Regions from separate parts of the Achromobacter seleniivolatilans genome, predicted to be linked through region 2. Evidence: predicted binding sites of a transcription regulator. Region 2 holds the regulator's gene; each other region holds the start of a gene.
What was found. The regulator HrcA, encoded in region 2, represses chaperone genes, less so after heat shock. The targets are predictions, from matches to a motif close to TTAGCACTCNNNNNNNNNGAGTGCTAA.

Region 1 (11,631 bases), 880 kb from region 2:
GTACGTGATGTCCAGTTCAAAGCTGCGGAATTTCTTGCCCGTTACCTGCTCGATGTCGCGGATCTGCGCCATCGCGGCGAAATCCAGCACCGGCTGGGACACTTCCAGACGCAGCGGCGGGTTGACGTTGTTGATGTCCAGCAGATTGGGCTTGGGGCCGATGAACGACACCAGCGACATCACCAGCTGTTCGCGGATGGGGTCGATAGGCGGGTTCGTGACCTGCGCGAACAACTGGCGGAAGTAGTTGTAGAACGGCTTGGCGCGATCGGACAGCACGGCCAGCGGGGCGTCATTGCCCATCGAGCCGATAACTTCTTCACCGGTCGACGCCATGGGCTCCAGGATGAACTTGTAGTCTTCCTGGGTCCAGCCAAAAGCCTGCTGGCGATCCAGCAACGCGACGGACGATTGCGTAGCAACAGCCGCCTGGCGCGGAGCCGGAAGCGATTCCAGCTTGATCTGCAAACGTTCGATCCACTGGCGGTACGGGCGGCTGTTGGCCAGTTGCAGCTTGATCTCGGCGTCGTCAATGATGCGGCCTTGTTCCAGGTCGATCAGGAACATCTTGCCCGGCTGCAGGCGCCACTTCTTGACGATGCGGTTTTCCGGGATCGACAGCGTGCCGGCTTCGGACGCCAGGATGACCATGTCGTCGTCGGTCACCAGATAGCGGGCGGGGCGCAGGCCGTTGCGGTCCAGCGTGGCGCCGATCTGGCGGCCATCGGTGAACGCGACGGCGGCGGGGCCGTCCCACGGCTCCATCATGGCGGCGTGATATTCATAGAAAGCGCGGCGGCTTTCGTCCATTTGCGTGTGCTGTTCCCAGGCTTCCGGGATCATCATCATCATGGCGTGGGCCAGCGAGTAGCCCGAGTTCACCAGCAGTTCCAGGCAGTTATCGAACGTAGCGGTGTCCGACTGGCCTTCGTAGACGATGGGGTACAGCTTTTTCAGGTCGTCGCCCAGTACGGCCGACTGCATCATCCCTTCGCGGGCGCGCAGCCAGTTGAAGTTGCCCTTGACCGTGTTGATTTCGCCGTTGTGGGCAATCATGCGGTACGGGTGGGCCAGCGGCCATGCCGGGAAGGTGTTGGTCGAGAAACGCTGGTGCACCAGCGCCAGCGCGGACACGGCGCGGGTATCGGCCAGGTCGCGGTAGTAGCGGCCCACCTGATCGGCCAGCAGCAGGCCCTTGTAGACCACGGTGCGAACCGAGGCCGACGGCACGAAGTATTCCTTGCCGTGAGCCAGATGCATGTTCTGGATGGCGTGGCTGGCCGTCTTGCGAATCACGTACAGCTTGCGTTCCAGCGCGTCCGGCACCATCACGTCGGCGCCGCGGCCGATGAACAGCTGGCGGATCACGGGTTCGCATTCGCGCACAGTGGGCGACATCGGCATGTCGACGTCCACGGGCACATTACGCCAGCCCAGCACGACCTGGCCTTCGGCGCGCACGGAACGTTCCAGTTCCTGTTCGCAGGCCAGGCGCGAAGCGGTTTCCTTGGGCAGGAACACCATGGCGACGCCATATTCACCCGGCGGCGGCAGGATGATGCCTTGCTGGCCCAGTTCGTCGCGGTAAAGCGTGTCCGGGATCTGAATCAGGATGCCAGCGCCGTCGCCCATCAGCTTGTCTGCGCCGACCGCACCGCGGTGATCCAGGTTTTCCAGAATCTTCAGACCCTGCTGGATGATCGCGTGGCTTTTCTTGCCCTTGATATGCGCAACAAAACCGACGCCGCAAGCGTCATGTTCGTTTTTGGGGTGGTAGAGACCCTGGGCCGCGGGCATACCAATGCGGCTGGCATCGATAGGGGTCGCCTTGGGGGTGGGACAGGATTCGATCGGGGTAATTTGGGGCATGGCGCGCTCCGCAGTGAGCCTGCGTCGTAATGTTGCAGTGCAGGAGACGGACAATACCCCCGCTGCAAGTAGGGTGCAATAGGAACAATAGGGGTGTGACCCTAATTATTACTATGCTCCATCATAGGGCATAAATATAGGGACATAACAACAGCCGCATGCTTATTGGCTTGGCGCCAAGGGTGTCCTTGCCAGCGCAGGCAGGGCTTAGTGAAAGTCCCGATTTTGGCGTTATGCGTCCCTAATTTAATAGGGCTGTTGGATGCGAAATATCAATTGAAGATGTGGCAAAAGATGAACACTTTTGCCCGGTATGCCGGTCATCCGTAGGTTGTGGGCCAATCAAGCACGAATCGTCCGCCGCTGCGCCAGCGCGGACGGACGGAGAGACTTGGGACGTCGGAAAAGCAGAACCCGCCTTGAAGGCGGGTTCTGAGTCAGGACGTAGACGGGGTCGGCGTCGAAGTCGGTTCGGTGTCGGCAGGTGCAGCCGTGGCGGCGGGTTTCTTGCGCGGCCGGCCACGCTGGCCTGGGGCCACGCGGCGGCTGGCGGTATGGGCCAGACTGGCAATGAAGCTAGCGCCGCCCAATGCCCACTGGCCGGATACGGCTTGATCGATGCGCTGGGTTTCCTCGCGCGACAGACCGTCGTGCAGCCGCTTGCGGTAATTGGCCTGGCGGTCAAACGGCGTGTTGCCGCAAGCCCAGTAATCCGCATGGTCGGATTGCCATTGGGCAGGCGCCGCAGTCGTATTGCCGGTATGACTGGCCGCGGACGACCAAGGCCAGGAATCGGGGTCTTGCGAGGCGCCGCTGCGCACCGGGTAGGTTTCCAGCCAGACCAAGGCCGGCAGCACCCACGCCCCGGGTTCAAGCAGCGCGGACCGGTATCGGCCTGCAAACACCCGGCCGCCGCGCAATCGCGCCGCCAGGTTGCGGCCCAATGTTTGCATCAGCCTGGGCAGGCCTTCTTCGTCGGCCGGTGTGGCCAGAAGCAATATGCGGTCATTCGCGAGCAGCCAGCCATGCACCGACACGCGATGGCGTTGGGCGGATTCGCCCAGCCAAGTGGCTAGCTGGTTCAGGATGTCGGCCGGCGCGGGTTGCGATGGCGCAGCCAGCGGCGAAATGAAGTTGGCCTGCACCAGTTGGGGCAGCCCGGGGGCGTACAGACGGGGCAGACGGGCCATAGTGTCAGGGCTTGCGTATCTGGAAGAACGGGTTGTCTTCGCTCACGGTATATAAATAGTGCCACGATGAGCGCTGGTCAAGTCCCGTGATCACAATATGGGCACGGAACCGGTTTTTTTTTGTCGTTCGGACCCTATGAGGCGCAGGTTAACATTCGGCGACGGAACGTCGTACCGTGGATATACCCTAACCTGTCCGCGAATTTTTCACCCCCCCAGACCGGAGAAAACCATGCCTGTGGCCTTGGAACTCATTTCCCAGCATCGCTGCTTTGGCGGTTCGCAGCGTTACTACCGCCATGAGTCCGTCGAAATCGGCCTGCCCATGCGTTTTTCGGTCTATGTGCCGCCGCAGGCTGAACACGGTCCGGTTCCCGTGCTGTTCTATCTGGCGGGCCTGACCTGCACCGAAGAAACCTTCATGATCAAGGCGGGTGCCCAGCGTGTGGCGGCCGAGCTGGGCGTCATGCTGGTCGCACCCGATACCAGCCCGCGCGGCGCCAATGTGCCGGGCGAAGAAGAAAGCTGGGACTTGGGCACGGGGGCAGGCTTCTATGTCAACGCCACCACGCCAGCGTGGCGTGATCACTACCGTATGTACAGCTATGTGACCGAAGAGCTGCACGCTATCGTCACGGGCGAAGCGCTGCCGGGCGACGCGTCACGTACCGGCATCTTTGGCCACTCGATGGGCGGCCACGGCGCGCTGGTTCTGGCCCTGCGTAATCCTGGCAAGTTTCGGTCGGTGTCAGCGTTTGCGCCGATCGCCGCGCCCAGTCAATGCCCGTGGGGCAAGAAGGCGTTTGGCGCTTACCTGGGCGACAACGCCGAGGACTGGGCGGCTTATGATGCGTCCGCCTTGATGCGCGCCGCCAGGCAGCCTTTTCCGGGCGGCATCCTGATCGATCAGGGCGAATCAGACCAATTCCTGGCCGAACAGTTGTATCCCGAGGTATTCGAAGCCGCCTGCGCGGCCGCCGATCAGCCGCTGCTGCTGCGCCGGCAAGCGGGCTATGACCATGGTTACTACTTCATCTCGACGTACCTGGAAGATCACATCCGGTTTCACGTCGAACGGCTTGGAAAACCGGCCGGCTGAAAACCGGCTTTTATACTGGGGAGCCTGCCGCCGCAGGCTTGTGGCGCCCTGGGCGCCCCGGGCTGGCGTCTGCGGCGTTTAATTAGGAACGGCTGATTTGATTAACGGTATCGCTCCCTTCGTCTGGATACTTCTGGGCGCCATCGTCGTCCTGCTGCCTGGCATTGCCATGTTGCTGGGCCGCGGCGGTCCGCGCGACGAGCGTGGCCGCCGGATTTTTCAGTTCCGTCCAGTGCGGCGGCTGTTCGGTCTGATGCTGGTGCTGCTGGGTTGTGTGTCGGGTTTGCTCGCGCTGTCCCTGGTGCAGTTTTTCCGGCTGACGACTGACGAGCCCGTCGCCCGCATTGAAATGCGCCAGCAGGCCGAAGGCCAGTTTCAGCTGACCGCAACCGCGCCCGGCGTCAGCCCCAAGCAGTATGTGCTGTACGGCGACCAGTGGCAGATCGATGCCAGGGTAGTCCGGTGGAAGCTGCCGGCTTTGATGGCGGGCGTGCCGCCTCTTTATCGCCTGGAACGCTTGTCCGGGCGGTATAGCGACGTGGCTCGCGAGGCTTCTGCCACGCGCTCGGTGCATGCGTTGGACGACTGGCCCGCTCCGGACCTGGGGTCACTCAAGAAGAGTTTTCCGAACTGGTTCCCCTTCGTAGATGTCCAATTTGGCAGCGGCGCCTATATGCCGATGTTCGACGGGGCCAAATACCAGGTCTATATGGACCCGCGTGGCGCGCTCTTCGTGCGCCCCGATGGTGAGGCTACCGCTGAAGGCTTAAAGCGCTTGGGCTGGTAGGTTGGGCGAGGCCCGCCCAAGGGGCGTAGTCCAAAAAATAAACGGGGACGCGTCAACAAAAAGGAAACTTTGACGCGCCGCAATAGTCGAATTAGCACTCCATCTACTAGAGTGCTAACATCGAATCCATGTCGTTACCCCTTCGCTTTCCGGAGACCCCCGCTATGAAACAACCCAGTACCTCGTTGGCCGCTTCTGGCAACGCCCTGGCGTTGGCCATTGCCAATCCGGGCGCACTTGGCACGATCGACGCTTATATTTCCTCGGTCAACCGCTTGCCGGTACTGTCCGCGGAGCGTGAAACCGAACTGGGCCGTCGCCTGCGCGACCAGGAAGACCTGGGCGCCGCGCGCGAACTGATTCTGTCGCATCTGCGTCTGGTGGTGTCTGTTGCCCGCCAGTACTTGGGCTATGGCTTGCCCCACGCCGACCTGATCCAGGAAGGCAACGTTGGCCTGATGAAGGCCGTGAAACGTTTCGACCCCGAACGCGGCGTGCGTCTGGTGTCGTTCGCCGTGCACTGGATCAAGGCCGAGATTCACGAATACATCATTCGCAACTGGCGCCTGGTCAAGGTGGCAACCACCAAGGCTCAACGCAAGCTGTTCTTCAATCTGCGCAGCATGCGTCCCGATGGCCAGACGCTGGACCCTGAGCAGGTCGATCACATCGCGCGTGAATTGAACGTGCGCCGCGAAGATGTGAGCGAAATGGAAGTGCGCCTGTCCGGCCGCGAGATGTCGCTGGAAAATCAGGATGATGACGATGACAGCTACGCGCCCATCGCCTACCTGTCTGATGATGGCCGTCAGGAACCTACCCGCGTACTGGAACGTGCTGCCCGTGATGAGCTGCAAAGCACCGGTCTGAACAGCGCGCTGGAAGCCCTGGATGCGCGCTCACGCCGTATCGTTGAGGCCCGCTGGCTGCAAGACGATGGCGGCTCCACGCTGCATGAACTGGCGCAAGAGTTCGGCGTATCGGCCGAACGCATTCGCCAGATCGAAGCGGCAGCGCTGAAGAAGATGCGCGGTAATCTGGCTGCTTGAGCTTTCCCTGCCGTGCAAAGAAGGGCCGCAAATAAATATGCGGCCCTTTTCCTTTTGGGCGCGCGAATGAGATGCGTGGTGCTTCCCATGAATAAATTGATACAAATTTGACGCGAAATTTGTCGTTATTACAGAAACTTAATGGGGATCGCACCGCCTAACTTTATGTAGACAGCGAACTCCGGTTAGCAGTCTTGTCATCCGTCTCGGCTTCTCCTCTTTCCCCTCCCCTATGAGACGGATGCTTGCGGGGCACCAAAGATCTATTTGGTGCCCCGTTTTTTATGGTGCCGCGGCAGCGCTCGATGGATGACGCGCGCTCACGCGTCGCCTGATCTGTCAGGCAACTCAGCCTACGCCCGCTCAAGCCGCTTGCGCATCGTCTGCCGCCAGCGCCGAATACCACAGCGCATCCTGCACGCGGCGTACGCCCGTGGCCATTGATCCATCCTGGTAAAGCTTGATCCAGCGATATCCGGGCGCCATGTTATCCACCGCATGCTTGCCGTCGCGAATGCTGAATTGAAAGCAGGTTGAGGGCGTGGCCAGCATGCGCAGATTGTGGCGGCGGCGATCGAACTCATGATGCACGTGCCCCCACAACAGCACGCGGGCCTGCGGCCAATGCGTCAGCTGCTTAAACAAAGCTTGCGGGTTGTCGATCATCATCGAATCATGCCAATGGCTATCGATTTGCATGGGGTTGTGATGCATCGCGATCAGCGTATGCCGGTCTGGAGCTTCGGCCAGCGCGGCCTCCAACATATCCAACTGGCTGTCGGGCAAATGACCGGCGTTGGAACCCGGCACGGTCGTGTCCAGCGTCACGATGCGCCACGCGCCCACATCGGTGACGGGCGCTGACCACTGAGGAAGTTCCTGGCGCAACACCGCGGGCAGATCATGATTACCGGGCAGACAACGGATCTGCGCGCGGTCTAGCGCCGGGCTGGCGCGCAGGATATCGGCAAAACGCCGATACGCGGCGGCCTCGCCGTCTTGAGACAGGTCGCCCGTGGCCAGCAGCAGGTCGGGATGTTTGCCATCCGCTTCAATCTGGCGCAGGACGGCGCGCAGACTGGCGTCGGTGTTGACGCCCAGCATGGCGGTGTCGGGTTCGCCAAACAGATGGCTGTCGGTCAGCTGGACGAGCATGGCGGGCGCGTCGTCGCGCCGGGCCAGGGAGTGGGCGCGAGGCAAGAGCCGCTCCTGCGAAGTTTGTACGATTGCACATTACCCAAAAAACATCGCGCAGCATGTATCGCACGCGGCTAATGGGGTAACGAAACGTGCATTCTCTTCGATTCTTCCCATTTTTCGGCCCGGACCCTCGGAAAAAAGCCGCTATTCTTGTGAAACTTCTCACAAGCTTCATGAACGGGACGCGGCACTACCCATGGATGTAGGTTTTCTCGTATTCGGCCTGGCCGGTCTGCTCACACTGGTTTGCTTCATGCCTCCGCTGGCTGGCCGCCTCAAGCTGCCGTACTCGGTGCTGCTGGCTATCGTCGGCTGTCTGCTCGGTATCATTATTCACGTCCACGGCTGGGCGCCCAGCTGGATCGGCGACTTTCTGGATTCGCTGGAACGCTTCGAGATCTCGTCCGAGACCTTTCTGATGGTGTTTCTGCCGGTGCTGTTGTTTGAGACCGCGTTATCCATGAACGTGCGGCGTTTGATGGACGACATTGGGCCAATCCTCATGATGGCCATCGTGGCCGTTGTGGTGTGTACGGTCGTGGTCGGGCTGACGCTGGACGCGATTTCGTCCTATGGGCTGATCGTTTGCCTGCTGCTGGGCGCCATCGTGGCTACGACGGACCCGGTGGCGGTGGTCGGAATCTTCCGCGAGGTCGGTGCGCCCAAGCGGCTGACGACCCTGGTCGAAGGCGAAAGCCTGTTCAATGACGCGGCGTCGATCGCCTTGTACTCGGTGCTGCTGGCCGTATTGAGCGGCCATGGAGAGCTGACCGTCAGCGGCATCTTCAACGACTTCATCGTCCACTTCATTGGCGGCGGCATTGCCGGGTTCGCCATGGGACGGCTGGCCTGCTTCCTGTTTGCGTGGCTGCGCGGATTTCCCACGGCCGAGATCACGCTGACGCTCACGCTGGCGTATTTGTCCTTCTTCATTTCCGAGCACTATCTGAATGTATCGGGTGTGGTCGCAACGGTGATTGCAGGCCTGGTTGTCGGCTCCACCGGCCGCACGCGCATGTCGCCCACCACGTTCGAATACCTGTCCAGTGCCTGGGAGCAATTCGGGTTCTGGGCGAATTCGCTGATCTTTCTGTTCGCGGCCATGCTGATTCCCAAGCTGATGGCCGCCGCGGATTGGCAGGAATTGGTGCTGGTGGCAGTGGTGTTCGTCGCGACGCTGATCGCCCGCGCCATTGTGGTGTTTGGTCTGCTGCCGCTGCTGGGGCTGACCAAGCTGGGAACCAAGGTCAGCAATCCCTATAAAGTCGTGATGCTGTGGGGCGGGCTGCGTGGCGCCGTATCGTTGGCGCTTGCGCTGGCCGTGACCGAGCAGACTGGCGTAGCGGAAGAGGCGCGCCAGTTCATCGCGGTGGCCACCACCAGCTACGTGCTGCTGACGTTGTTCATTAACGGGATCAGCCTGCGGCCGTTGATACGTATGCTGGGCTTGAACCAGTTGTCGCCGGTGGAGCGCACCATCCGTAATCAGGTGCTGGCCGTGGCGCTGGAAGACCTGCAAGGAAAAACGGACGAAGTCGCCAAGACCGAACACATCGGGACCGAGGTTCGTGACCGTATCCGGGCCGTGTTTGACGCCAGCCTGACCAGCGTGCATGACGGCCAGGTCAGTCAGATGAGCGACGAGCAACGGGTGTCAGTTGGGCTGGCCATTGTGGCCCAGCGCGAAGAGGAAATGTTCTTCGACATTCTGAAAGCGCAGCTGGTGGACTGGCGCATGGCCGAGGCGCTGCTGGCTCGCGCGGAGCGGCTGGAAGACGCCATTCGGCTGGGCGGCGTGCCGGGTTTCGAGCGCGCCATTGTGGCCGACGTGCGCTATTCCACCTCCTTCCGCCTGGCGCTGCGCATGCATTATGTGTTTGGCTTCCAAGGCTGGCTGGCCCGGGAACTTGGCCAGCGCTTCGCGAACCTGATGAGCAAGCGCTCAGTGGCGCAGCGGCTGATCGTGTTCGCGCGCGAACAGATCACGCCCTTGCTGGGCGAAGACGCGACGCAGCGTATTGTTGCTTTGCATCAGCGCCGCCTGGACCTTATTGAAAACGCGATGCAGGCGCTGAACCTGCAATACCCGTCTTATGCGCAGTGGTTGCAGGAAAGCTATTTGGGCCGCGTAGCGCGCGAGCTGGAACGCATGCGCTATCGCGACATGCTTGAGCAATTTTTGATCAGTGGTGAAGTCTATGCCGATCTGATGGCGCAATTGGAAAGCCGCTGGGCGCATATCGACACGCATCCACCGCTGGATATCGAAATGAGCGCGGCCGAATTGATCAAGCGCGTGCCGTTGTTCGAGGGCTTGTCGCCCGATTCGCTGCGCGCGATCAGCAAGCTGTTGAAGCCCAGGCTGTCACTGCCCGATCAGCAGGTGCTGACCAAGGGCCGTCATGGCGAAGAGATGTGCTTTGTGGCGTCGGGCGCCGTGGCCGTGCACCTGCCCGACAACACCATGATCGAGCTGGGCAGCGGCGAATTCTTTGGCGAACTGGGCTTGCTGGGCGAGCAGCAGATTGCGCCAGAGGTGACCTCATTGGGTTACAGCAAGCTGCTGATGCTGACGTCGCGGGATTTCCACGCCCTGCTGGCGCGCGACGAGCATTTGCGCGAACGCATTCAGGTCGTGGCCAAGCAACGTCTGCGTGCAATCGAGGTCTGGAAACAGTTCTCGCAGGCTTCCGCCGCCGCAGCCGTGCCGACCCCGGCGCCAGCTACCGCACCCAGCGCCGCGCAGGCGGCCGAGGCAGCAGAAGCGGCGGGTTCCGAGCCGGCGCCTGCACATGAGATTCACGGACCGCAGGCGCATCCTTCAATTGACCCGCAAGCCGCTCGCGAACTTCGAGAAGACGAAACGCCAGCGAACCCGATGCTTGGCGAGCCGGGGGTAGCGCCCCGCTAAGTTCAGATCTGGCCAGCGGCCTGGCGTTGCATGATGTCTTCGAGGATTACCAGCGCCGCTTCCAGCGTGAACTCGCCCTCGGCAACATGATGCACGGCGGTCGCCACATCAATCGTGGCGATCTCCATGACTTCGCCGTCGCGGTTGGCGGGCCGGGCGTCGGCTGCCAGCACGCAGGTGCTGGTCAGTACGTCTTCCACCTGATAACCCTCGGGCAGGCGGCGGTGAATGCGCAGAATGGTGCGCAACGGCGTGCGTTGTGTCAGATCGGGCGCATCCAGACCGGCTTCTTCGCCGCATTCGCGCACGAGCGCCAATTCCAGATCTTCACCGCAACCCGCCAGCCCGCCTACCAAGGTGTCCCACATTCCGGGATCGGTGGATTTGCTCAGGGCGCGCCGCGCGACCCACAAGCGGCCGTCGGGCGTCCACGCGTTCAGGTGCACGGCTTTGGTCAGCAAGCCCAACGGCCTGACCGCTGCCCGTTCAATCACGCCCAGCGATTCGTCGCCGTCCATCACGTCCAGCAGTTCGTTGCGCCAGCCGCGCAAGCAGTTGGCTCGACGCAACAGTTCGGCGGCTTGTTCCAGCACGGCATTCAGATCCGGACCCGGTGTCATGTCCGCGCCGATATGCAGCGCCGTGCCGTCCGATTGGATATGCGGCGCATCTCGCAATGCGTCGCAGGCGGCGTGCGTGGCCCAGCCGCAGCGGCGCCCCGCTATATATAGAGCGCGTGCGCCTTCCGGCGAAGGCTCCTGCGCGCGTGCGCTCAGGGCGGCATAGAGATCGGGCAACGGCTTGGGCATCGTGTGGCGGTATGAATAGGATGCGGATGATTTTAAGCCACCGGGTTTATGCGGCCTGCGTCTTGCTGCGGTTTATGCCATCCTGTTTATAGAGCGCGGTCAAGCGGCGCGTGCAGATGGGGGCATGCGCCCTTAAATCAAGAGCCTTGTCTTACATCTGTTTGCGTCTCCGCTATAATCCGCCAGTTTCTTTGTGATTTCGAGTGGGAATGCGGGGGCCGCTCTATCTCCCTGCCTAGCCCTGCCATCTAATAATTGCGCGTAGTCCTGTTGCAGTGACATCCGTGCCACTAGGCGACAAGGGCCCTCGCGTCGTGTTTCGAGGTAAGCATGAAGAAGTGGAGAGGGGTACTGGGAGCTTGTGCGATGCTGATTGGCAGCGTGGCCAGCGCTCAGGTGCAAGACATGCCCGGCGGCCCGAAGGTCAATCAGCTGAACCTGCATGAAGGCGTGACTTCAATTTCACGCGACATCATGTGGCTGCACTGGATGCTGCTCACGATCTGTATCGTGATTTTCATCGGTGTGTTCGGGGTGATGTTCTATTCCATCTGGGCACACCGGAAGTCCCGTGGGCACAAGGCTGCGACCTTCCACGAACATCTAGGCGTAGAAGTCGCCTGGACAGTCATCCCTTTCATCATCGTCATTGCCATGGCGTTGCCGGCTACCAAGACGGTCGTCGCCATGAAAGACACCTCCAGCCCTGACCTGACT
Region 2 (11,631 bases):
CCGCGTGCTGAAAGACGGCTTCACGGACAAGGAAATCTCAGACGGCATCAACGCCCTGCTGAACTTCCGCAACCTGGCCCGCGCACAGGACGACATCCTGGCCAGCACCTGGCTGGACTATCTGCAACGCGGCCGCACCTTTGAATGGTCAGCCGAGATGGACAAAAAGATCTCGGCGCTGACCCCTGATGCGGTGAATGCAGCTCTGCGCAAATACCTGCGTGCGGACGGATTCAGCACGGCAGTTGCCGGCGACTTCAAAAAGAAAACAGCACCCTGAGTCTGCTGCAAGCATGACGAGCCCCCGCCACACGCGGGGGCTTTTTTTTGCATCGTGAAATTCGGGCATGCGCACCCCCTCCTGCTAGCCGTCCATGACCATGCCAATAACGGGGAGATTTTCAACATATCCGCTCATTACTCGGTTATTTGGAAAAATGTTTTCAAGGAATAAGGGTTTATCCCAGGTGGGATGACGCGCACAATTCAGTCATCGGGAACAAACAACGAACCACGACGGAGGGCCGCCGGATTCGGTCCCACGTAAAGACGAATTGGAGGTCTGACCATGAAAACCCTTACCACTACCCTGCTTCTGTCCCTAGCCCTGGTTGGCTTTGGCGCGCAAGCCGCCGGTGTTGAACAAGCCAAGAGCAGCGCCCAAGTCGCGACCGAGTTGCAACAAGCCAAGGCCAGCGGCCAATACACCTTCGGTGAACTGGACTATCCGCCCGCCCTGCCCCAAGCCGCCAGCCTGAGCGCGCAGGAAGTGCAAGCGCAGCTGCAACAGGCCAAGATCAGCGGTCAATACACGTTTGGCGAACTGCAATATCCGCCCGTTGCCACCGCTGCCAGCAGCGTGAAGACACGCGCTGAAGTTCAGGCAGAGTTGGCGCAAGCCAAGGCCAGCGGCCAATACACGTTCGGCGAGCTTGAATACCCGCCGATCTCCCGGTGAGCTGCTTGCTGTAGCCCGGCCGGCCTCAGGCGGCATCATGGTTTGAGGCCGGTTTTTTCCGGTACAGCGGCGGTTGCTGTTGAAGTTGAAGTTGAAGTTGCTGGTTGAGTTGCAATGGAAGTTGAAGTTGCCGTTGAAGTCGAAGTTGAAGTCGAAACTGAAGTCGATGTAGATGTAGATGTAAATGCAGCACGTGTAGCAACAGCAGTACGGCCGCGGCGAAAGCCGCGGCTTTTTTCATGATGCAACACCCAAATGTGGACGGCTCGCGAGGCTGGCCATGCCCGGCGAGTTGTCAGCGCACGCAAAGCGAAAAAGAAAAAAACCCCGCTACAGGCGACGCCTGTTTGCGGGGTTTTGATTGAATGCCGCCGCGGACGAATCCGCGTCAGACGATTCAGCTGAAGAATTCCTTCACGCGATCCGTCCACGACTTGCTCTGCGGCGAATGGCGATCACCACCGTCGTTAAGGGATGCCTCGAACTGGCGCAGGATGTTCTTCTGGTCTTCGCTCAGGCGCACCGGCGTTTCGACCACTACGTGGCAATACAGATCGCCCGGATAGCTGCCGCGCACGCCGCGGATGCCCTTGCCGCGCAAGCGGAAGGTCTTACCCGACTGGGTACCCTCGGGAATCGAGATCTCGGCCTTGCCGCCCAGCGTAGGCACCTGCAATTCGCCGCCCAATGCCGCCGAGGTGAACGGAATGGTCAGCTCGCAGTGCAAGTCATCGCCATCACGCTGGAAGATCTTGTGCTGCTTGATGTGAATTTCCACATACAAGTCGCCCGGAGGACCACCGTTGATGCCTGGCTCGCCATTGCCGCTGGAGCGGATGCGCATGCCGTCATCAATGCCAGCCGGAATCTTGACCTGCAAGGTCTTGTTGCGGCGAATACGGCCCACGCCATCGCAAGACGGGCAAGGGTCAGTGATTTCCTTGCCGTTACCGTGGCAGGTCGGGCAGGTTTGCTGCACGCTGAAGAAACCTTGCTGCATGCGCACGGCGCCCGAACCGCCGCAGGTGCGGCAGGTCTTGGGCGATGTGCCCGCCTTGGCGCCAGAGCCGTGGCAGGTGTCGCAGTGTTCCCAGCTGGGTACGCGAATCTCGGTATCAAAACCGGCCGCGGCCTGCTCAAGCGTGATTTCCAGCGCGTACTTCAGGTCAGCGCCGCGATAGACCTGCGGGCCGCCGCCACGACGGCCGCCGCCACCGCCTGCGCCACCAAATATCTCGCCAAAGATATCCCCAAAAGCGTCGGCAAAACCGCCGCCCATACCCGCTCCGCCCATGCCGGCGGAGTTGGGATCAACACCCGCATGGCCATAGCGGTCATAGGCGGCGCGCTTCTGTTCGTCACCCAGGACCTCGTAGGCTTCCTTGGCTTCCTTGAACTTCTCTTCGGCTTCTTTGCTGTCCGGATTGCGATCCGGGTGGTACTTCATGGCCAGCTTTCGATAGGCCTTCTTGAGTTCGTCGTCCGCGGCGTTTTTCGCTACGCCCAGGACTTCGTAATAGTCGCGTTTTGCCATGATCCGTGGGCTCAAAATCGAGCCGTCTTTTCAGTGCTACAGAATGAGTTCGCCCGGTAGGCGGATTTCTCCGGCTACCGGGCGGCAGAGGCTGGTCAGCGCCCGGCCATTATTGGTCGCGCTTGACTTCCTTGAAGTCGGCGTCGACGACGTTGTCGTCCACCGGCTTCGCGTTATCGGCCGCCTGTTGCTGGCCGGCGGCTTGTTGTGCCTGCATGTCGGCGTACATCTTTTCGCCCAGCTTTTGCGAAGCTGTCGACAAGACTTCCACCTTGGCGTCGATCGCGGCCTTGTCGCCGTCCTTCAACGTGTCTTCCAGGTCCTTGATGGCGGCTTCGATGCTGGTCTTTTCAGCAGCGTCGAGCTTGTCGCCATACTCGGTCAACGACTTGCGGGTGGCATGCACCAGCGCGTCGGCCTGGTTGCGCGCCAGAGCCAGCTCGGCAACGCGGTGATCTTCCTCGGCGTTAGCCTCGGCATCCTTGACCATGCGTTGGATCTCGTCTTCCGACAGACCCGAGTTGGCCTTGATGGTGATCTTGTTTTCCTTGCCGGTGCCCTTGTCCTTGGCGGACACGTGCAGAATGCCGTTGGCGTCGATGTCGAACGTGACTTCGATCTGCGGCATGCCACGCGGCGACGGCGGAATCCCCTCAAGGTTGAACTCGCCCAGCGCCTTGTTGCCTGCGGCAATTTCGCGCTCGCCCTGGAACACCTTGATCGTCACGGCCGGCTGATTGTCGTCAGCGGTCGAGAAGGTCTGCGAGAACCGGGTCGGGATCGTCGTGTTCTTCTGGATCATCTTCGTCATCACGCCGCCCAGGGTTTCAATACCCAGCGACAGAGGCGTCACGTCCAGCAGCAGCACGTCCTTGCGGTCGCCCGACAGCACGGAACCTTGAATGGCTGCGCCAGCGGCGACGGCTTCATCCGGGTTCACGTCCTTACGCGGTTCCTTGCCAAAGAATTCCTTCACCTTTTCCTGAACCTTGGGCATGCGGGTCATACCGCCGACCAGGATCACGTCATCGATGTCGGAAACCTTAACGCCCGCGTCCTTGATGGCAACGCGGCAAGGTTCGATCGTGCGTTCGACCAGCTCTTCAACCAGCGCTTCCAGCTTGGCGCGCGTGATCTTCAGGTTCAAGTGCTTCGGACCCGAGGCATCCGCCGTGATGTACGGCAGGTTGATTTCGGTCTGCTGTGTCGAGGACAGTTCGATCTTGGCCTTTTCCGCGGCTTCCTTCAGGCGTTGCAGCGCCAGCACGTCCTTGGACAGATCAACGCCTTGTTCTTTCTTGAACTCGCCGATGATGTAGTCAATGATGCGCTGGTCGAAGTCTTCGCCGCCCAGGAAGGTGTCGCCGTTGGTCGACAACACTTCAAACTGCTTTTCACCGTCAACGTCGGCGATTTCAATAATGGACACGTCGAACGTGCCGCCGCCCAAGTCATAGACGGCGATCTTGCGGTCGCCCTTTTCGGTCTTGTCCAGCCCGAACGCCAGCGCAGCAGCAGTGGGTTCGTTGATGATGCGCTTGACTTCCAGACCGGCGATGCGGCCGGCGTCCTTGGTTGCCTGACGCTGGCTGTCGTTGAAGTAGGCGGGCACGGTAATGACGGCCTCGGTCACTTCTTCGCCCAGATAGTCTTCGGCGGTTTTCTTCATCTTGCGCAGCACGTCAGCCGACACTTGAGGAGGCGCAATCTTCTTGCCGCGCACTTCGACCCAGGCATCGCCGTTGTCGGCGCGGGCGATGGTATAGGGCATCAGGTTGATGTCCTTTTGCACCGCTTTTTCTTCGAACTTACGGCCGATCAGGCGCTTCACCGCATACAGGGTGTTGCGCGGATTGGTCACGGCCTGACGCTTGGCGGGGGCGCCGACCAGGGTCTCGCCGTCATCCATGTAGGCGACGATCGAGGGGGTGGTGCGAGTGCCTTCCGCGTTTTCAATGATTTTGACCTGCCCGCCGTCCATGACAGCTACGCAGCTGTTGGTCGTGCCCAGGTCAATGCCAATAATCTTGCTCATGGTGGGTTACCTTGAATTAAATCTATGAAAATAGAGAAAAACTTCTTGTCCCCACATAACTGGGGCTACTCGCAGGGTTTTTCAAGACGCCTGGCCGGAATTTTCCGCAGCCTGGTCCTGCAACCGCTGGATTGCCGCCGTAAATTGGGGCAATCCGGGCCAACCCGTTATACGTCCAAGCCGTTTTCCGGCTCGGTACAACACAAAAGTGGGGACACCGTGCAGCGAAAACCGGCGCCCCAGGGGCTCGTCCGCATAGACATCGGCCTGGAACCAAGTCAGGCCCAGACCCAGCAGCGCCTCTTGATGCAATAGCGCCGCCTGCTTGAAAAGATTGCAGTTATAGCAATCCTGGCCCCACAGAAACACACAGCGCAGATCCGATCCCGGCGCCTGGACCACGGCTGCATCAAATCCCCCGGTGTCGACATGTTGCATGCCGAACACCTGAAAGACCTGAGCCGGATCAAAACGGGGATCGGTCATGTCGCCAGGGTGCGATTCAGCCCTGACCGGCAGACACCACCACCAGCGCCGGACGCAGCGTCCGGTCGGTAATGGCGTAGCCCTTTTGCAGCAGCTGAACCACGGTATTGGCGGGCTGCTCGTTGGGGATGGACGAAATTGCTTGATGCAGGTGCGGGTCGAACTTGTCACCCTGCGCCGGCGCGATTTCCTTCAGCAAATTGCGCTCAAAGGCAGCGGTCAGTTGCTTGAGGGTTACTTCGACGCCTTCGCGCAGCGTTTGGACGGTCTGGTCAGGCTGGGCCAAAGCGGCTTCCAGGCTGTCCTTGACCGGCACCAGGCTTTCGGCGAACGATTCAATGCCGAACTTGCGCGCTTTGGACACTTCTTCCTGGGCGCGGCGGCGCACGTTCTCGGCTTCGGCCTGAATACGCAGAAGCTGGTCGTGCTGCTCATTGACGGTAGCCTGGGCGGCGTCCAACTGGGCGCGCAACTCGTTCAGCTCGGCCTGTGCGGCGTCCTGCTCGGCGGGTGCCGCGTCGGCCTTATGGCCGGCTTCGGGCGTCTGATCTACAGGCTCGTGGGGTGCCGTCATGGGGAATCCTCCAAAAAGAATGGCTTTCGCAGACATGAATGGGGGCCAATACCCCTATTTCAAGCCCGGGATAACGAATATTCCCTGACAGCGCCCCCGCGGGCCCGGCCGATTACTTTTTATGGGGCTGCGCGGGCGCAACCGGATCACTGGCCGGAAAGCTCTCTTTCAAGGCGCGGTCCACGCGGGAATCGTCTTCGTCCGGCTCAGACCGGATGGCGATCGGGTCGCTGGCCGGGAAGGTTTCCGCCAGCGCCTCGTCCAAGTCATGCTCGACCTGGTCCTCATCAACCGGGGTGCTTACCGTCCCCTTTTTTGCTGTCTTGCCCGTCTTGGGATCATGGTGCATGCGCCTTCTCCTTCAAGTCCGTTAACTGGGGGGCGTCCTGGCGGTCTACCTGGGGAGCAGCCCGGGACCACCCCTGCAAGTGCCGTTCCACCAGCCTGGCCAATCCTGCGATCCAGACGGGATCGTCGTTGATCGCCGGAATGTATCGGAACTGCTTGCCGCCTGATGCAATAAAGGCATCGCGACATTCCAGACTGATTTCTTCCAAGGTTTCAAGACAGTCTGCCACAAATCCCGGACACACCACGTCGACCTCGGTGGTGCCGGACGCGGCAAGCGCCTTCAGGGTGGGTTCGGTGTAGGGCTCCAACCAGCGGGCAGTGCCAAAGCGGCTTTGGAAAGTTACTTCAATGTGCTCGCGCGGCAGCGATAGCCGCTCGGACAGCAGGCGCGCCGTTTCCATGCAATCGCGGTAATACGGATCACCCAATTCAATCGAGTAGCGCGGCAGGCCGTGGAAACTCATCACCAGTTTTTGCGGTTTGCCGTGATCTTGCCAGTAGGCCTCGATCCGGCCAGCCAGCGCGTCCAGATAGGCGGGTTCATCGTAGAACCGCTTGATGAAGCGCAGCTCAGGCTGGTCCCGAAGGCGGCCTGCATGCCGGGTCACGGCATCCACTACCGTGGCGGTGGTGCTGGCCGCATATTGCGGATAGAGCGGCACCGTAAGAATGCGCTCGCACCCCTGTGCCCGCAGCCGCGTAATCGCGTCGGGGATGGACGGGTTGCCGTAGCGCATCCCCAATTCCACAACGGCATCGAGACCGGCGGCATCAAGGGCGGCGCGCACGCCGTCAGCCTGGCGCCGGCTGTAGACCATCAGCGGTGAGCCTTCCTTCATCCACACGCCGGCATAGCGCGGTTCCAGCTTCTTGGGACGCAGGGTCAGTACCAGGCCGTGCAAGATAGGCTTCCACAGATAGCGCGGAATCTCGATCACCCGGGGATCGGACAGGAACTCGCCCAAGTATTTGCGTATGTCCTTCTTGCCCGGCGTATCCGGGGTGCCCAAGTTCACCAGCAGCACACCGACCTTGCCCACCCCGCGCGGCGGAGGGTCTTCGTTGAAAGGGTCGTCCTGCTCGGTTTCCGGCAGATAGCGTTCAGGCCACAGGTACTTGAACAAGCGAAGAAACACAAAAACTCCCCTTCCTCCGCAAGGAGGATGTAGCTTTGAATGGAACTACTGGTTGTGGCTAAGTGCGTTGGACAACAGGCGCGCCGTGATATCCACGATGGGGATGACGCGCTCGTAAGCCATGCGGGTGGGGCCGATCACGCCTAGCGTGCCCACCACTTTGCCATCCACGCCATAAGGCGCGGTGATGACCGACACGTCTTCCATCGGCACCAGCTGCGAATCGCCGCCAATGTAGATCTGTACCCCCTGCGCGCGGCTGGACACATCCAACAATTGCAGCAGGTCAGTCTTCTTTTCGAACAGCGAGAACATCTTGCGCAAACGGTCCATGTCGGACGCGATGTCGGTAACGTCCAGCAGCTTGCGCTCACCGGAAATGACCATGGCATCGCCATCTTCAGCCGCTTCCGCGCTGGCCTCAACGGCGGCCTGCATCAAACGCGAAATGTCTTCGCGCAGTTGGGCCAGCTCTGTAGACAGGGTCTGGCGCACCGCGTTGAACGATTTGCCCGCAAAGTGCATGTTGAAGAAATTGCCCGCTTCCAGCAATTCGGCTTCGACGTAATCGCGCTGCACAAACAGGATGCGGTTCTGGACATCGCCCTCTGGGGTGACGATGATCAGCAGTACGCGTTTGTCAGACAAGCGGATGAATTCGACCTGCCGGAATATCTGAGCCCGCTTGGGCGTCAATACCACCCCTGCGAATTGCGTCAGATTCGACAACAGCGCGGCAGCGGCATTCACGGCGCGCGAGGGTTCGGCGGCCGACAGCATCTCGCTCATGTTGTGGGGTTGCAGCTGGTACGACTGCACAGCCAGCAGGGAATCGACGAACATGCGGTAGCCCCGCGGCGTGGGAACACGGCCGGCGGAGGTATGCGGGCTATGGATCAGTCCCAACTCTTCCAGGTCAGCCATCACATTGCGGATAGTGGCCGGAGATAAGTCAAAAACTTTCGATAGCGTCCGCGAGCCGACAGGCTGCCCGTCGGCGATGTAGCGTTCTATCAACGCTTTCAGTAGTGCGCGTGCGCGGTCATCCATAACAGGCATTTTAGGGAATCTTTTCCAATTAAGGCGATTTTTGTCCCGCAAGCCGATATGCGGCCCCATATAATCGGCAAATCAGCCCATCCCGGGCAGATTTTCGGCATTTTGGTTTTTGCCTTTTGATTTGCACGCATCCATGCACTTTCCTACTGTCGCCCTAATCGGCAGATACCAGGACACCGGCCTGGACACTCCGCTAAGAGCACTTGCGCACGCGCTGACGCAGGCGGGCCGGCACGTGCTCATCGACGCGGACACCGCGCGCAATACCGGGCTGACTGAATATCCTGTCGCCACCCTCGAAGAGATCGGACAGACGGCATCGCTGGCCGTTGTGATGGGCGGCGATGGCACCGTGCTGGGCGCGGGGCGCCACCTGGCGCCATTTGGCGTGCCGCTTGTTGGCATCAACCATGGCCGGCTGGGATTCATTACCGACATCGCGCTGCAAGATGCGCACGGTGCACTGGCGCGCGTGCTGGAAGGCAGCTTCCAGATCGAAGAGCGCATGCTGCTGGAAGGCAGCGTGTGGCGCGGCGACCAAAAAATGTATTCCGCATCGGCCTTGAACGACGTCGTGCTGAACCGCGCCGGCCGCGGCGGCATGATCGAAGTTCGCGTCGAACTGGACGGCGCCTTCATGTACACGCAGCGTGCCGACGGCCTGATCATCGCCACGCCGACCGGCTCGACCGCCTACGCCTTGTCTGCCAACGGTCCTATTCTGCATCCCGGCATGAATGCCATGGTGCTGGTGCCCGTTGCGCCGCAAACGTTGTCAAACCGCCCTATCGTGATTCCTGACACGGGCGTTCTGAACATGACCCTGACGGCCATGGGCCGCGTCGAAGTTGGCGCCAGCGTGCATTTCGACATGCAGACCTGGTCAGACCTGCAACCCGGCGACCGCATCGTCGTGCAACGCGCGCCGTACACCATCCGCTTTGTGCATCCCGAAGGCTACAGCTTCTTTTCCACCCTGCGCCGCAAGCTGCATTGGAATCTGATGCCCCAGGCCACCGACAACGTAGAGTAGTAAGCGCCCCAGCCATGCTGCGCACCCTGCATATCCGCGACTTCGTCATCGTCGAACACACCGAGATCCATTTTGGCCCCGGCTTCACCGTCTTCTCCGGCGAGACCGGCGCAGGCAAATCCATTCTTGTGGATGCGCTGGCGCTGACGCTGGGGGAACGCGGCGACGCCAGCATGTTGCGCGAAGGTGCGGCGCGCGCCGACATCACGGCGGTATTCGACACTCCCAAATCGCTGCACGCCTGGCTGATTGAACGCGAAATAGACGCCGACGACGATCTGTCGCTGCGCCGCGTGATCGATGCCCAGGGCCGCAGCCGCGCCTACATCAACGGCACACCCGCCACCGTGGCGCAACTGCGCGAATTGGGCGACAGCCTGGTCGATATCCATGGCCAGCACGCGCACCAGAGCCTGATGCGCCCCGATGCCCAGCGCGACTTGCTGGACGCCCACGGCGGCCACAGCGACTTGCGGCAGACCGTCAATCAAGCCTGGAAGCAATGGCGCGCGCTGGCACGGCAACTGGAAGCCGCCGAGAAAGACGCGCAAAGCCTGGCTACCGAGCGTGATCGCCTGCAATGGCAGGTTGAAGAGCTGGATCAGTTGAACCTGGGCCCGGACGAATGGGAATCGCTACAGTCTGAACACACGCGGCTGTCGCATTCGCAGTCGCTGTTGGACGGCGCATCTCAAATCATGGAGACGCTGGATGGCGACGGTGATTCCGCGCACCACCGCATTACGGCGGCCAATCACCACATCCAACAACTGCTGCGCCATGATCCCGGCTTGCAAGGGGTGTATGACGAACTGGAATCAGCCCGCATCGCGATCAGCGAGGCAGTGTCCGACCTGAACAATTACGTCAGCCGCGTCGATCTGGACCCCAAACGCCTGGCCGATGTCGAAGCGCGCTTGAGCCTGGTATTCGAAACGGCACGCAAATTCCGCACCGAACCCGACGCGCTATGTGAACTGCGCGAATCGCTGCACGCCGAGCTGGCCGCGCTGCAAGCTGCGGGCGACATCGACGCGCTGCGCGCCCAAGCCACGGCCGCGCAAACACAATACGACTCGGTGGCTGCCAAGCTCACGAACGCCCGCCGCAAGATCGCGAAAGACCTGGGCAAACAAGTCACGCTGGCCATGCAAACGCTTGCGATGCAGGGCGGCAAATTCGAGCCCACGCTTGCCGTTTGCGCGCCATCCGCCCAAGGCAATGAACAAGTTGAATTTCTGGTGGCCGGGCATGCTGGCACCACGCCACGTCCGCTCGCAAAGGTGGCCTCTGGCGGCGAACTGTCCCGTATCTCGCTTGCCTTGTCCGTCATCGCCAGCCGGGCTGCACGCGTGCCCACGCTGATCTTCGATGAGGTCGACAGCGGCGTCGGCGGCGCCGTGGCCGAAGCCGTCGGCAAGCTGCTGCGCGAGCTCGGCGAACGTCATCAGGTGCTGTGCGTCACCCACTTGCCGCAGGTTGCCGCCTGCGCCAACAACCAGTTCCTGGTCAGCAAAGCGGAATCACGCGGTACGACGCGCTCCAGCATTGAAGAATTGGATGCGCCGGCCCGCGTCGAAGAAATCGCGCGGATGCTGGGCGGCATCAAGCTGACCGCCACCACGCGCGAACACGCGCGCGAGATGCTGGAAGGTTTCGGCCAAACCACCGCCTGAACACAAACCGCCCAACCATAAAAAAATCCCCTTCTAATAGAAGGGGATTTAGATCTCACTGGCCCGCAGCGAGCGCGGCCACAGACCGTGGGGCGGACGCTAGCGGATTAGCGGCCTTTCAGGCAGCTGCCGCAGATGCCGTAAAGCACCATCGCATGGCTTTCCAGCGCAAAGCCATTGTCTTTGGCGATCTTTTGCTGGCGCTTTTCGATGTCCGGGTCCGAAAACTCGACCACTCGGCCGCAATTCGTGCAGATCAGGTGATCGTGGTGATCGCCGTCGTTCAGCTCAAATACCGCCTTGCCGCTGTCGAACTGGCTGCGGGCAAGAATGCCTGCTTGCTCGAACTGCGTCAGCACGCGATAGACCGTTGCCAGGCCAATTTCGACGTTTTCGCCGATCAGCGCACGGTAGACGTCTTCGGCGCTCAGGTGCCGTTGGTCGGATTTACGGAAAATATCAAGAATTTTCAGGCGGGGAAATGTCGCCTTCAAACCCATGTTCTTCAGTTCGCTTTGGTCGCTCATGGTGTAATCGCTCTCCGTCCGCGTGGGCATGGGCAAGGATATCGGGTGCGCCGCGAGCCGGCTCCCCTGAATTCGTGCCGCCCCGCAGAACTATCCTTATGAAACCTTTATGATAACGGTTTTGTCTGCTTCCAAATAATAGGGGCGCGTAGTGTCCATGATTGCACGAATTCCCTCCCGCTCGCTGAAGACCGGATTGGCCGTCGCCGCCCTGGCCATCGCCCTTGCCGGTTGCTCGGGAGACAAGTGGGGCTTCCCCTAC
Region 3 (9,289 bases), 2.2 Mb from region 2:
ACTTGCTGTCGCCAGCGCCGTCGATGATCGTCGTGTTTTCCTTGCCCACTTCGATGCGCTTGGCTTGGCCCAGTTCAGCCAGACCGGCCTTTTCCAGCGACATGCCGGTTTCTTCGGAGATCACCGTGCCGCCCGTCAGGATGGCGATGTCTTCCAGCATGGCCTTGCGGCGGTCGCCGAAGCCCGGAGCCTTGACGGCGGTGGTCTTCAGGATGCCACGGATGTTGTTCACAACCAGGGTGGCCAGCGCTTCGCCTTCGACGTCTTCTGCAATGATCAGCAGCGGACGGCTCGACTTGGCAACTTGTTCCAGCACGGGCAGCAGGTCACGGATGTTGCTGATCTTCTTGTCGAAAATCAGGACATACGGATCTTCCAACACGGCAACTTGCTTTTCCGGGTTGTTGATGAAGTAGGGCGACAGGTAGCCGCGGTCGAATTGCATACCTTCGACGACGTCCAGCTCGTTTTCCAGCGACTTGCCGTCTTCGACGGTGATGACGCCTTCCTTGCCAACCTTGTCCATCGCGTCAGCGATGATCTGGCCGATGGAAGCATCGCTGTTAGCCGAGATCGAACCGACTTGAGCGATTTCCTTGCTGGTCGTGACCGGCTTGGATTGCTTCTTCAGTTCAGCAACGGCAGCGGCGACAGCCTTGTCGATACCGCGCTTCAGATCGATCGGGTTGAAACCGGCGGCAACGTACTTCAGGCCTTCCATGACGATGGCTTGAGCCAGCACGGTAGCGGTCGTGGTGCCGTCACCGGCGTTGTCGGAGGTCTTGGACGCAACGTCCTTAACCAATTGAGCGCCGATGTTTTCGAACTTGTCTTTCAGTTCGATTTCTTTGGCAACGGACACGCCGTCCTTGGTCACCGTCGGGGCGCCGAACGAGCGCTCCAGCACGACGTTGCGACCCTTGGGGCCCAGAGTGGTCTTAACAGCGTTGGCGAGAATATTCACGCCGCGGACGATGCGCACGCGGGCGTCGTCACCGAACAATACTTGCTTGGCAGCCATTTCTTAGCTTCCTTCGAAAATTCGTTTGAGGCGGGGTTTACAGAACCACGGCGAGGATTTCGTCCTCGCGGATGACGAGCAGTTCTTCGCCATCAACCTTCACGGACTGGCCGGCATACTTGCCGAACAGAACCTTATCGCCGGCCTTCAGGTCGACGGGCAGAATCTTGCCGTCTTCGGTCTTCTTGCCGGGGCCAACGGCCACGACTTCACCTTGATCAGGCTTTTCAGCAGCGCTGTCGGGGATAACGATACCCGAGGCAGTCTTGCGCTCGTTTTCGAGGCGTTTGACGATCACGCGATCGCCCAGGGGACGCAAGGCCATGAGGAACTCCTGTTACTGAAGAAGAAATTGATGATCGGTTGGGCCCGGGAGAGCCGTTAGCACTCACCGGTGTCGAGTGCTAATTATAGGGATGATGTGCTGAGGTTCAAGGGGGGGAGGCTGCGCTGTTACATATTTTGGGCGCGGGTGTCGAATTCCATCGAGTTTGGAATTTGTGTCATCCACTTTGAAACTTTCGGCACTGCCTTTGATGAGCGCAAACCACAGTAGCAGCGCCGTTGGCGTCTGTGATCCCCAATACAAATATGTATTAATTTAACGCAAGCTGTTGAAAAATAAGGACTTGTTGCGGAAATTGAGCTGCTCGGGGTAGAGTTCAAATATCCCAAATCTGCACTTCTCAACCCATGCGCTATGAGACCTTCGGATCGAAGCTTCGTCGGACGCGGGCCGCACGAGGTCTGACCACAAAGCGGCTAGCTGAGCTAGCTGGCGTGACCCCGTCCTACCTAACACAGATACAGAAAGGCAATCGGGAGCCCCCGGATGACTTGGTAGCACGCTTGGCGCGGGTGCTGGCCTTGGAGAGCCAGGAGGCGTCAGAGCTGAGGCGTGTGCTCAAAAAGGAACGAATCCTCAGAGCGATTAACAAGTCTGGTACCGAGACGGCGGCGGCCACCCTCGCCGCCGAGATTCTGGAGACCGACGACGGCGTGTGCGCTGAGTCCGGGTACGAAGCACTGCGAGTAATTTGCTCGTCGTACTTAGCGTGGGCCCGCAGTTGCGCCGGTCGGCGCTCGCAGTCGCTAGCGATCTCAGATGACAGGAGAGCAGTCATGTAGAAAAGAAAACGCCGATCAACTTTTACATTGACCGGCGTTGTGCTTCGGTTCGGAAACCAAAGACTTCGACAATCCAAGTTTCCTTCCGCAGTGCAACCCAGTCAAGCAATTTTTCGATGAGCGACCGCTCGTCGGGGACAAGTGTTGCCTTCAGGAGGAAAAGCATGCTGCTAGAACGCGGTAGGAAAGTGGTCACCCGATCACCACATCGTAGAGTGGGGTACATCTCTTGCCCATGGCTTCAAGAGGAGCAGGTGGAATATGAAAGCCTGCTGGAACTGAACTTTGCGCGTATTGCATTGCTCTGCCCTGGGTTAGTGTCGATTCGATCGCAGCCCTTTGTCATCGAATTGCCCGGTGGCGCTAAGTACACGCCCGACTTCCGCCTGGACTTCGCCAGCAAGCTTGCTGTCATCGTCGAGGTGAAGCCGTCAAAGTTCGTTCGTCAGCATCAGGAAAAGTTGGACGCCGCGGCTGAACTGCTGCGAAGCCACGGATTCACTTACCTGATCGCGACCGAGGAGCAAATCTACAAAGACGGTCGCGATGCGAGGGCGTCCGTCTACATCCGCTACGCCAGGTCTCACTACGCCGACGATGTCGTGAGAGGTGCATTGGTCAAACTCCAGGCGCAAGTTTCTCCTGGTTCGCTTGACAAGCTAGCCCAATGCGTCGGCTGCCCACGAGAGCTCGTCTTGCATCTGATTGGGGTTCGGCGATTGACGGTCGGTCCGTCGCTGCTGCCCGATCAGATCTCCTTTCCCTCTGATCTTGAGGAGCTTCGCAATGGCGACTTTTGCCCTGCAAGTTGGCTTAACAATTAGGAAGGGCGGTCGGTGCTGGACGTTTGTTCGGGACTTGGGCGACAACACTATCCAGTTCGAGGACATTCATACCCGGGCTGTGACTACGTTCCAGGCGGCCGACCTCGTACGCGACATCATCGACGGCAAGTATGAGGTCTTGAGCCCCGCCCCATTTGCTCCAGCGCTCACGCACGCGCGCGCGTCAACGGGGTCAGGTGACGCGCTGGCTTCGCTAATCGGTAGGTTGACCGGCAGGCAAGGCCGAGAGATAGAACGACGTGAAAGATACGTTCGGGCCGTCATAAAACGCGGTATCAAGCCTGCAGCACGGTTGGAAATCTCGAGCGTAGTGGCGTCGGTGGTGCAGAGATTCCCAGACGAAAATCCACCCTCTGCTTCGACGGTGATTCGTTGGCTGCGCTGCTTCAACAATTCCGAGGGGAACGTGCTGAGTCTTTTGTCTGGAAACGTTCGCCGAGCCAAAGCAATCCGATTGGGCGAGATTACAAGAGAGATCGCATGGGAGGTGCTGCGTCAGAGCTATTTCGTCTTTCGCGGAAAGGGCGTGACGGCGGCGTATACGAGGTATCTGGCGAGACTCACGCAAATTGAGCAGCAACGGGGGTGTCGCCAGATTGAGCCAATGAGTTTGTCGTCCTTTCGCCGGCTCGTTCAATCGGTGCCCCGGTACGAGGCAGACAGAGTTCGGATGGGTGCAACCGCAGCAAACAATAGGTGGCGTCACGCGGTTGGCGGAGTCTATGCCACGCGCCCGTTAGAGCGCGTGGAGATGGATCACACTCTCCTTGACCTCTACGTGATTGATGATAGGCGAGGCATTCCATTGGGACGGCCGACATTGACGCTGGTCATAGACTCATTCTCGAAGTACATCTTGTCGGTGTTCATCAGCTTCGAGGGCGAGTCTCTTGGCAGGGTGTGCCAAAGCTTGAAGCTAGCTCTGAGACCGAAGGATGATCTTGTCCGCGCGGTAGGGGCAGAGCGCGAGTGGCTCACCCCAGGCCTGCCGGAAACTATCCTTGTGGACAATGGTCTGGCATTTCATTCACAGCAGTTTCGGCAAATTGCATGGGCATTGCGATGCGATCTTGAATTCGCAGCAGTCAGAAAGCCGTGGTTCAAACCTAACGTCGAACGTGCGTTGGGGACGATGATGAACACGCTGCCCATCGAGGGAATGCCAGAGAAAATCCGCGGCCTCGCGAAAAGAACGGATCCAAAAATTACGGCCTGCGTCATGTTCTCCGATCTATGCCAATGTCTTGTTCGTTGGGCGGTCGACGTCTATCCGATCGCAATACCAGAGCGTTCGTTGCTTAGGCCGTACGACACCCTGTCCGAATCGATGCAGACCATGCCACCACCGCAGTTCGCCGGCGGACTGGAGCAACTCGATCTGCTCACTGGTCTCTCTCGTAATCTCACGGTCGCACACCACGGGGTGGAAATGTTCCACATCAGCTACCGCAGTCCGGATCTCGCAGAAATGGCGCGATCTCAGCGCACCCCAAGGTTCAAAACCGAAATCAAGTTTGATCCGAATGACCTTGGCAGCATCTGGGTAAGAAATCCCACCTCAAGAAGCTGGCTAAAGGTGCCCAGCATGATCCCCGACTATGCAGACGGCCTTACCCTCAGCCAGCACCGCCTAATTAGGCATTACGCAAAGGAAAAATTGCGGGGGGAGGGCGCATATGTCGAATGGCAAAGGGTGCAGCAGGAGTTTGAGGATATGGTGGATAACGCCGTTAAGCGTGGCAAGCGCTTGATTCGCGACATGCGCAAGTACGCGCTGCTTCAAGGCCTTTCTTCGGTGAAGCCTCTTGCGGAACAGAAGATGAATGCCTCGCCGCCGTCACAAGAGAAAGAGATTGCGCCTCAGATCTTCACCGACGAGGAAATAAGGGTACTTCCAGAGGAAATACCGATCTTCAAGGGTTTCATGCCAGATGAGTTCAACCTTGGGGGTGTCCGATGAATAGATACGGAGCAGCCGCGATCAGTGCGAGCAAAGCATTTTCGGAAGTCATCATCCCCCATCCTGCTTTTGAGAACGTTTTGCAGTATGTGCTGAATGCGATCGAAATTGGAAATCAGGTTGGCGTCTTCACCGGAGTGAGAGTGACCGCTCCATCAGGCGCAGGGAAAACGTTGTTGATGTCCCATCTAGCAGACATATTGCGCCAGGGGCTTAGTGACAGTAGCAACGTTCCGTTGATCAGCGCGAGCCTAAAAGAAGAGCCCTCTGTTTCCCAGCTCCAAACTGGATTGCTCAATAATTTTTCGTACGCCATGGCCAGTTCTATGCAGCGAGATAGAGGGCGCGCCAACAACAATGATGTCAACCAGATTCTTGTGAGCGCCATCAGGCACCAAGGTGTCAAGGTGATAGTGCTCGACGAGTTCCAGCATGTCTATCACACATCGGGCACAAAGGTCTTCACACCCATCATAGATTGGCTAAAGCGGCTCATCAACGCGACAGGGGTACCGGTGGTGTTGCTGGGCACCGAGATGATGGATAACTTGGGAACGATCGATCCCCAATTGACCTCAAGGATTCCGGTGGCAGTCAAGCTGGCGCATTTTCGACTTGGGCCGGAGTGGCTCGGATTTCTGAAGGGCCTGGCAGACACCTGCAAGGCAACAGACCTTACTTCGTTGTACAAGAACAAAGAATGGGCAGGAGCAATTTTCCGGGTCACGTCGGGATCTCCTCGCCTGTTGAAATTGCTTCTTGTGCAAGCGATTCTCCTTGCTGTCGAGCGAGAAGAACTGAACTTGTCAGCGGGAATTTTGCGTCAAGCCTATTCGCTCCAGACGGGGGCTTCGGACGAGGAGAATCCTTTTGCTTCTCTTTGACCACATACTTGGCCGGCCTTTGCCTGTCCAAGACGAAATAGGCGACAACGAGTCTGGCAACGGATATGCCCTACGAATGCTGATAGTGAACGGATTGCAGTTCTCTGATTTGGCGAGGGCTGCCGCTTCCGTTGGTCACACCTATATGCCGGCTACTGCGGCGCCTTATTTGTCCTATGCGTTCGGAGCGTCACTGAGTCGGCTTCAAAGGGCGATCCCCAGAAGCTATTCGTTGAAAGGACGGCGCAGATCGGCCTTCCTTGGGTACGACTTCAGTCGGACCTATCAATTGCGCTACACGCGGCCTCAGGTGTGCCCCTCGTGCCTGGCAAGGCCTGATGCCCGGCTACAAGCTATCTGGGAGATTTCCCTCTATACATCATGCGTTGAGCACGAGTGCCTGCTGCTCGATCTGTGTGTCTGCGGCAGGGGCATTTCGTGGAGGAGGGCAGGCCCATTTGAATGCTCATGCGGCGCGGATCTGCGAGCGCTATGTTGTGAAAGTGCAGGTTCCGGCTCTCTAGCGATTTCAACCTTGATTGCGGCGCGTGTCATGCGCGGATTGCCTGAGCAAAAGAGCGCTGGTCGGCGAGGGCTTCTGCACGCACTGAGTTTGGACACATTACTTCGACTTGTGAGGGCACTGGGGATCTCTGAGAACGCATCAGGCGATGATCTTGTACCAGGGCGATTGACGCGCCTTTTGAGCTCTTCCGAGGCGGTTTGCGTGGTGCGAAGGGCGTGGGACCGTCTCGCCGATAACAATGCACTCGTCTTCACTCAGCTTCCACCAGCATGGCAGTTAGAAGAGCTGTTCGGAGGTGCGAATTCAAGCGATCTGCGGGTGTTGCAGGCGTTGCTTGGCGAAGAGGAGCCGACGGTTAGTCGTTGGCTCAAGCAGCATCGGTGGGTTCAATTGGAACTGCTCGAGAGAGACGTTAATGGTTGAGCGAATCCCTTCACTGTTGTTCTTGCCGCAGCCACAATTGTATGAATCGACCTCTTCATGGCTGGCGAGGGTTGCGTGCATGCATGGAGCGCCAGTATCGAAAATTCTTGATAACCTTGACTTGTCGCGCAATCGAGATTGGGACATAGGCATCGGCTCAAGGGGCGCCGCGCGGTTGGCGCAAGGCACCAACTTGCCGCCGGCAACGCTTCAAGGCTTTGTCTCGCGCTTTGACGCCTTTCGGCGGAATCGCTGGCTTAGGAGATGGTTGCGTTTGAGTGAGCAGGGGACTGCCCGCAGCGGATTCTGCCCCAATTGCTTGCGCCAAGATGTGGTGCCATTCCTTCGATTTGAATGGCGAATGCGCTATTGGATTATTTGTCCAACGCACGGAAACCGTATCCTCACTATTTGCCCGGCGTGTCAGTTCAGCGACCCTGTCGCTGTGGATGATCAACACAGTGCGGTTCCTTTTGCGGGGTGCGGAAAGTGTGGTGCTGACCTCCGCTTTGTGGGGCTCGCGGCGTTGAAATGCGATACGGCAGCGCAACTCGCGCAGCTGCAAGTGGCTGTGACGGCCGCGATCTTGCAAGAGGGGTTTTCCTTGGTGGGGATTGAGGAGAGGATCCCACTCGCAATGCTCCCCAGCCTGTTGGCGGCAGGGATTGAACCTAGGGATCGAAATGAGAGCCAGTCCTTGAGTCGTGTTGATCCTCGACTCCTGGACGACGTTAGACGAAGCATCGGCCAGGTGAATGCGCTTGGCAGGCTTTACGCCTCCGCAGGCTTTACGCCTCCGCAGACGTTGTGGCCTCCCGTGGCAATACGCGGGGACGGCGTGTTTGGAAGGGAGATATCGGAAGACTGTGCGAGATTGCGTTGAAGCAACGCTTTCGATGGCCATTGGCCGTGGTTGAGCTTGATGCTCATCTGCGGCAGTAGGAGTTTGGGTTCTGCTGGGGAGCGGCAGTCTGGGAGGTGCCACCTTCACCATACCTGCGAGCGTCTACGCGCGGGCATAACGCATGGATGTCGGGCGTAGCGTGGACAGGTGGAAGGGCCTACTTGTAACGGGAAAAGCGAAAGCCCCAATAATGGGGCTCCGTAGTCTGGAAGTCATTACCCGCGCCGGGCGGAACCACTCTCGTGGGGTTAACGCTATTGCCTTGTCGAAGGCGCACCAGCTATTGCGTGTGCACAATTGTCGCGTGAAAACGCATGTGCAGGCAAGTGCCAGAACGCCATCAAGCAAGTTCGCGAAAAGTTACTTCAAGATGCTAAGCGCGACAGACTTGGCGCAAGCGACCGTCATCGGCTAAGAGCAACCGATGACTACAAGAGAGAGCGATCATTCAACGGCCTAGTTGAGCCGCGCGGAGAAGCGGCGTCGGTTTGAATGAGTTGTTAGGTTGCTACGCCCATAAGCTTGGCGCACTTCTGCCACCCGGGCATGCCCGAAAGATCTAGCCTAGAGATCTCGTCGCTATGGTACTCGGGCAGATCGACGTGCAGGAGCACCCGCAACAGAATGATTGGCTGGTTGAAGGCATAACGAAGCAAGGAATGAAGGAGCACTTCATGTCGTTGGATCAATGCGGTAATGGCAGTGCGATCGTTGCGCGGAAACAGCGTGAACTCTACGTCTCCCATTACCGACAGGAAGTGCGATACGCTATCTGAAGCAGGATGAGTAACTTGGCAGAGCTGCCGATATAGAGAGTGTGCTTGAACCAGTCCCAGAATCTCCAACTGGTCTATGTAAGACCTAGCCTCCTCGCTGAATGAGCCTGTGGCGCGTCATCACCTTTCACCAGTTTGCGACCGTGCGAGAAGTGAATTAATTGATCCTCTAGCTCTTGGCTAATGACGATTTTATGAGATTTACATCTTAGTGAGTCATTTATAGAGTTGCAGTTCTCGGCAAATGTTTGGGCCGCGCCCGCGACGCCGGTCAAAGAATCCGCAGCAGACTCGATGAGTGATCGCAAGTTAGCGCAGAAAGGCAGATACAAGTTTTCGTCGTGAGAAATTTGTACACCTTTTACCCACTGAGCAGATCGGAGTAATGAACTCGTTGCCGCGAAGTGCGCGCGGCCAACAAGCTCGTACCAGTAAATGCGTTGCGCCTGTGCGGGGTCGTTGACCAACAGCTGCGAAAACTCTTCCAGCGGTAAGTATTTGTAGCTGACCGACCGAGCGCTGAGCTCCGCTTCGATGCGGGTGGCGAGCGCAGCAAACTCCTTGGCACCTTGCCCAAATATTTCGCGAATTGACGATGGTGGCATTTTTCCTAAGCGCCTTAGAGGTGATACGAGCGGCAGCCGAAGGCCGCCCGCTCGCTCGATGGAGGGGCAGAAGGCTCACGGCATGCTGCGACAGGGACTCCGCGAGCGAGGCAAAGCGTTCGATATCGATAGCCGCAATTTTCTCCGGGGAGCAACAACTGACTTGGCCTTGCATGCCACATACATCGTGTCCCTCTTGATATCACTCGTTTGGTCT

Region 1: a site for HrcA is predicted at 5,037-5,063, ahead of rpoH (RNA polymerase sigma factor RpoH). Genes of this name have one in related genera too.
Region 3: a site for HrcA is predicted at 1,403-1,429, ahead of groES (co-chaperone GroES). Genes of this name have one in related genera too.

The regions. Positions count from the first base shown of each region.
Region 1 covers NZ_CP132976.1:4,593,800-4,605,430, reverse strand. The annotation lists gene RAS12_RS20695 (glutamate synthase-related protein) at 1-1,869, opposite strand, end outside; gene RAS12_RS20690 (hypothetical protein) at 2,307-3,059, opposite strand; gene fghA (S-formylglutathione hydrolase) at 3,292-4,158, shown strand; gene RAS12_RS20680 (hypothetical protein) at 4,256-4,945, shown strand; gene rpoH (RNA polymerase sigma factor RpoH) at 5,074-5,994, shown strand; gene cpdA (3',5'-cyclic-AMP phosphodiesterase) at 6,358-7,194, opposite strand; gene RAS12_RS20665 (cation:proton antiporter) at 7,391-10,105, shown strand; gene RAS12_RS20660 (NUDIX hydrolase) at 10,108-10,914, opposite strand; gene coxB (cytochrome c oxidase subunit II) at 11,245-11,631, shown strand, end outside.
Region 2 covers NZ_CP132976.1:3,711,258-3,722,888, forward strand. The annotation lists gene RAS12_RS16665 (M16 family metallopeptidase) at 1-280, shown strand, start outside; gene RAS12_RS16670 (DUF4148 domain-containing protein) at 569-958, shown strand; gene dnaJ (molecular chaperone DnaJ) at 1,356-2,492, opposite strand; gene dnaK (molecular chaperone DnaK) at 2,602-4,527, opposite strand; gene RAS12_RS16685 (thioredoxin family protein) at 4,609-5,013, opposite strand; gene grpE (nucleotide exchange factor GrpE) at 5,030-5,587, opposite strand; gene RAS12_RS16695 (hypothetical protein) at 5,700-5,936, opposite strand; gene hemH (ferrochelatase) at 5,926-7,074, opposite strand; gene hrcA (heat-inducible transcriptional repressor HrcA) at 7,120-8,124, opposite strand; gene RAS12_RS16710 (NAD kinase) at 8,267-9,166, shown strand; gene recN (DNA repair protein RecN) at 9,181-10,842, shown strand; gene fur (ferric iron uptake transcriptional regulator) at 10,950-11,369, opposite strand; gene RAS12_RS16725 (outer membrane protein assembly factor BamE) at 11,527-11,631, shown strand, end outside.
Region 3 covers NZ_CP132976.1:5,916,739-5,926,027, forward strand. The annotation lists gene groL (chaperonin GroEL) at 1-1,021, opposite strand, end outside; gene groES (co-chaperone GroES) at 1,059-1,346, opposite strand; gene RAS12_RS31090 (helix-turn-helix domain-containing protein) at 1,715-2,149, shown strand; gene RAS12_RS26820 (TnsA endonuclease N-terminal domain-containing protein) at 2,314-2,973, shown strand; gene RAS12_RS26825 (TnsB C-terminal domain-containing protein) at 2,936-4,954, shown strand; gene RAS12_RS26830 (TniB family NTP-binding protein) at 4,951-5,838, shown strand; partial or broken gene RAS12_RS31095 (TniQ family protein) at 5,858-6,232, shown strand; gene RAS12_RS26835 (hypothetical protein) at 6,668-6,868, opposite strand; gene RAS12_RS31100 (TniQ family protein) at 6,867-7,670, shown strand; gene RAS12_RS26840 (hypothetical protein) at 8,542-9,072, opposite strand; gene RAS12_RS26845 (AbiV family abortive infection protein) at 9,148-9,289, opposite strand, start outside.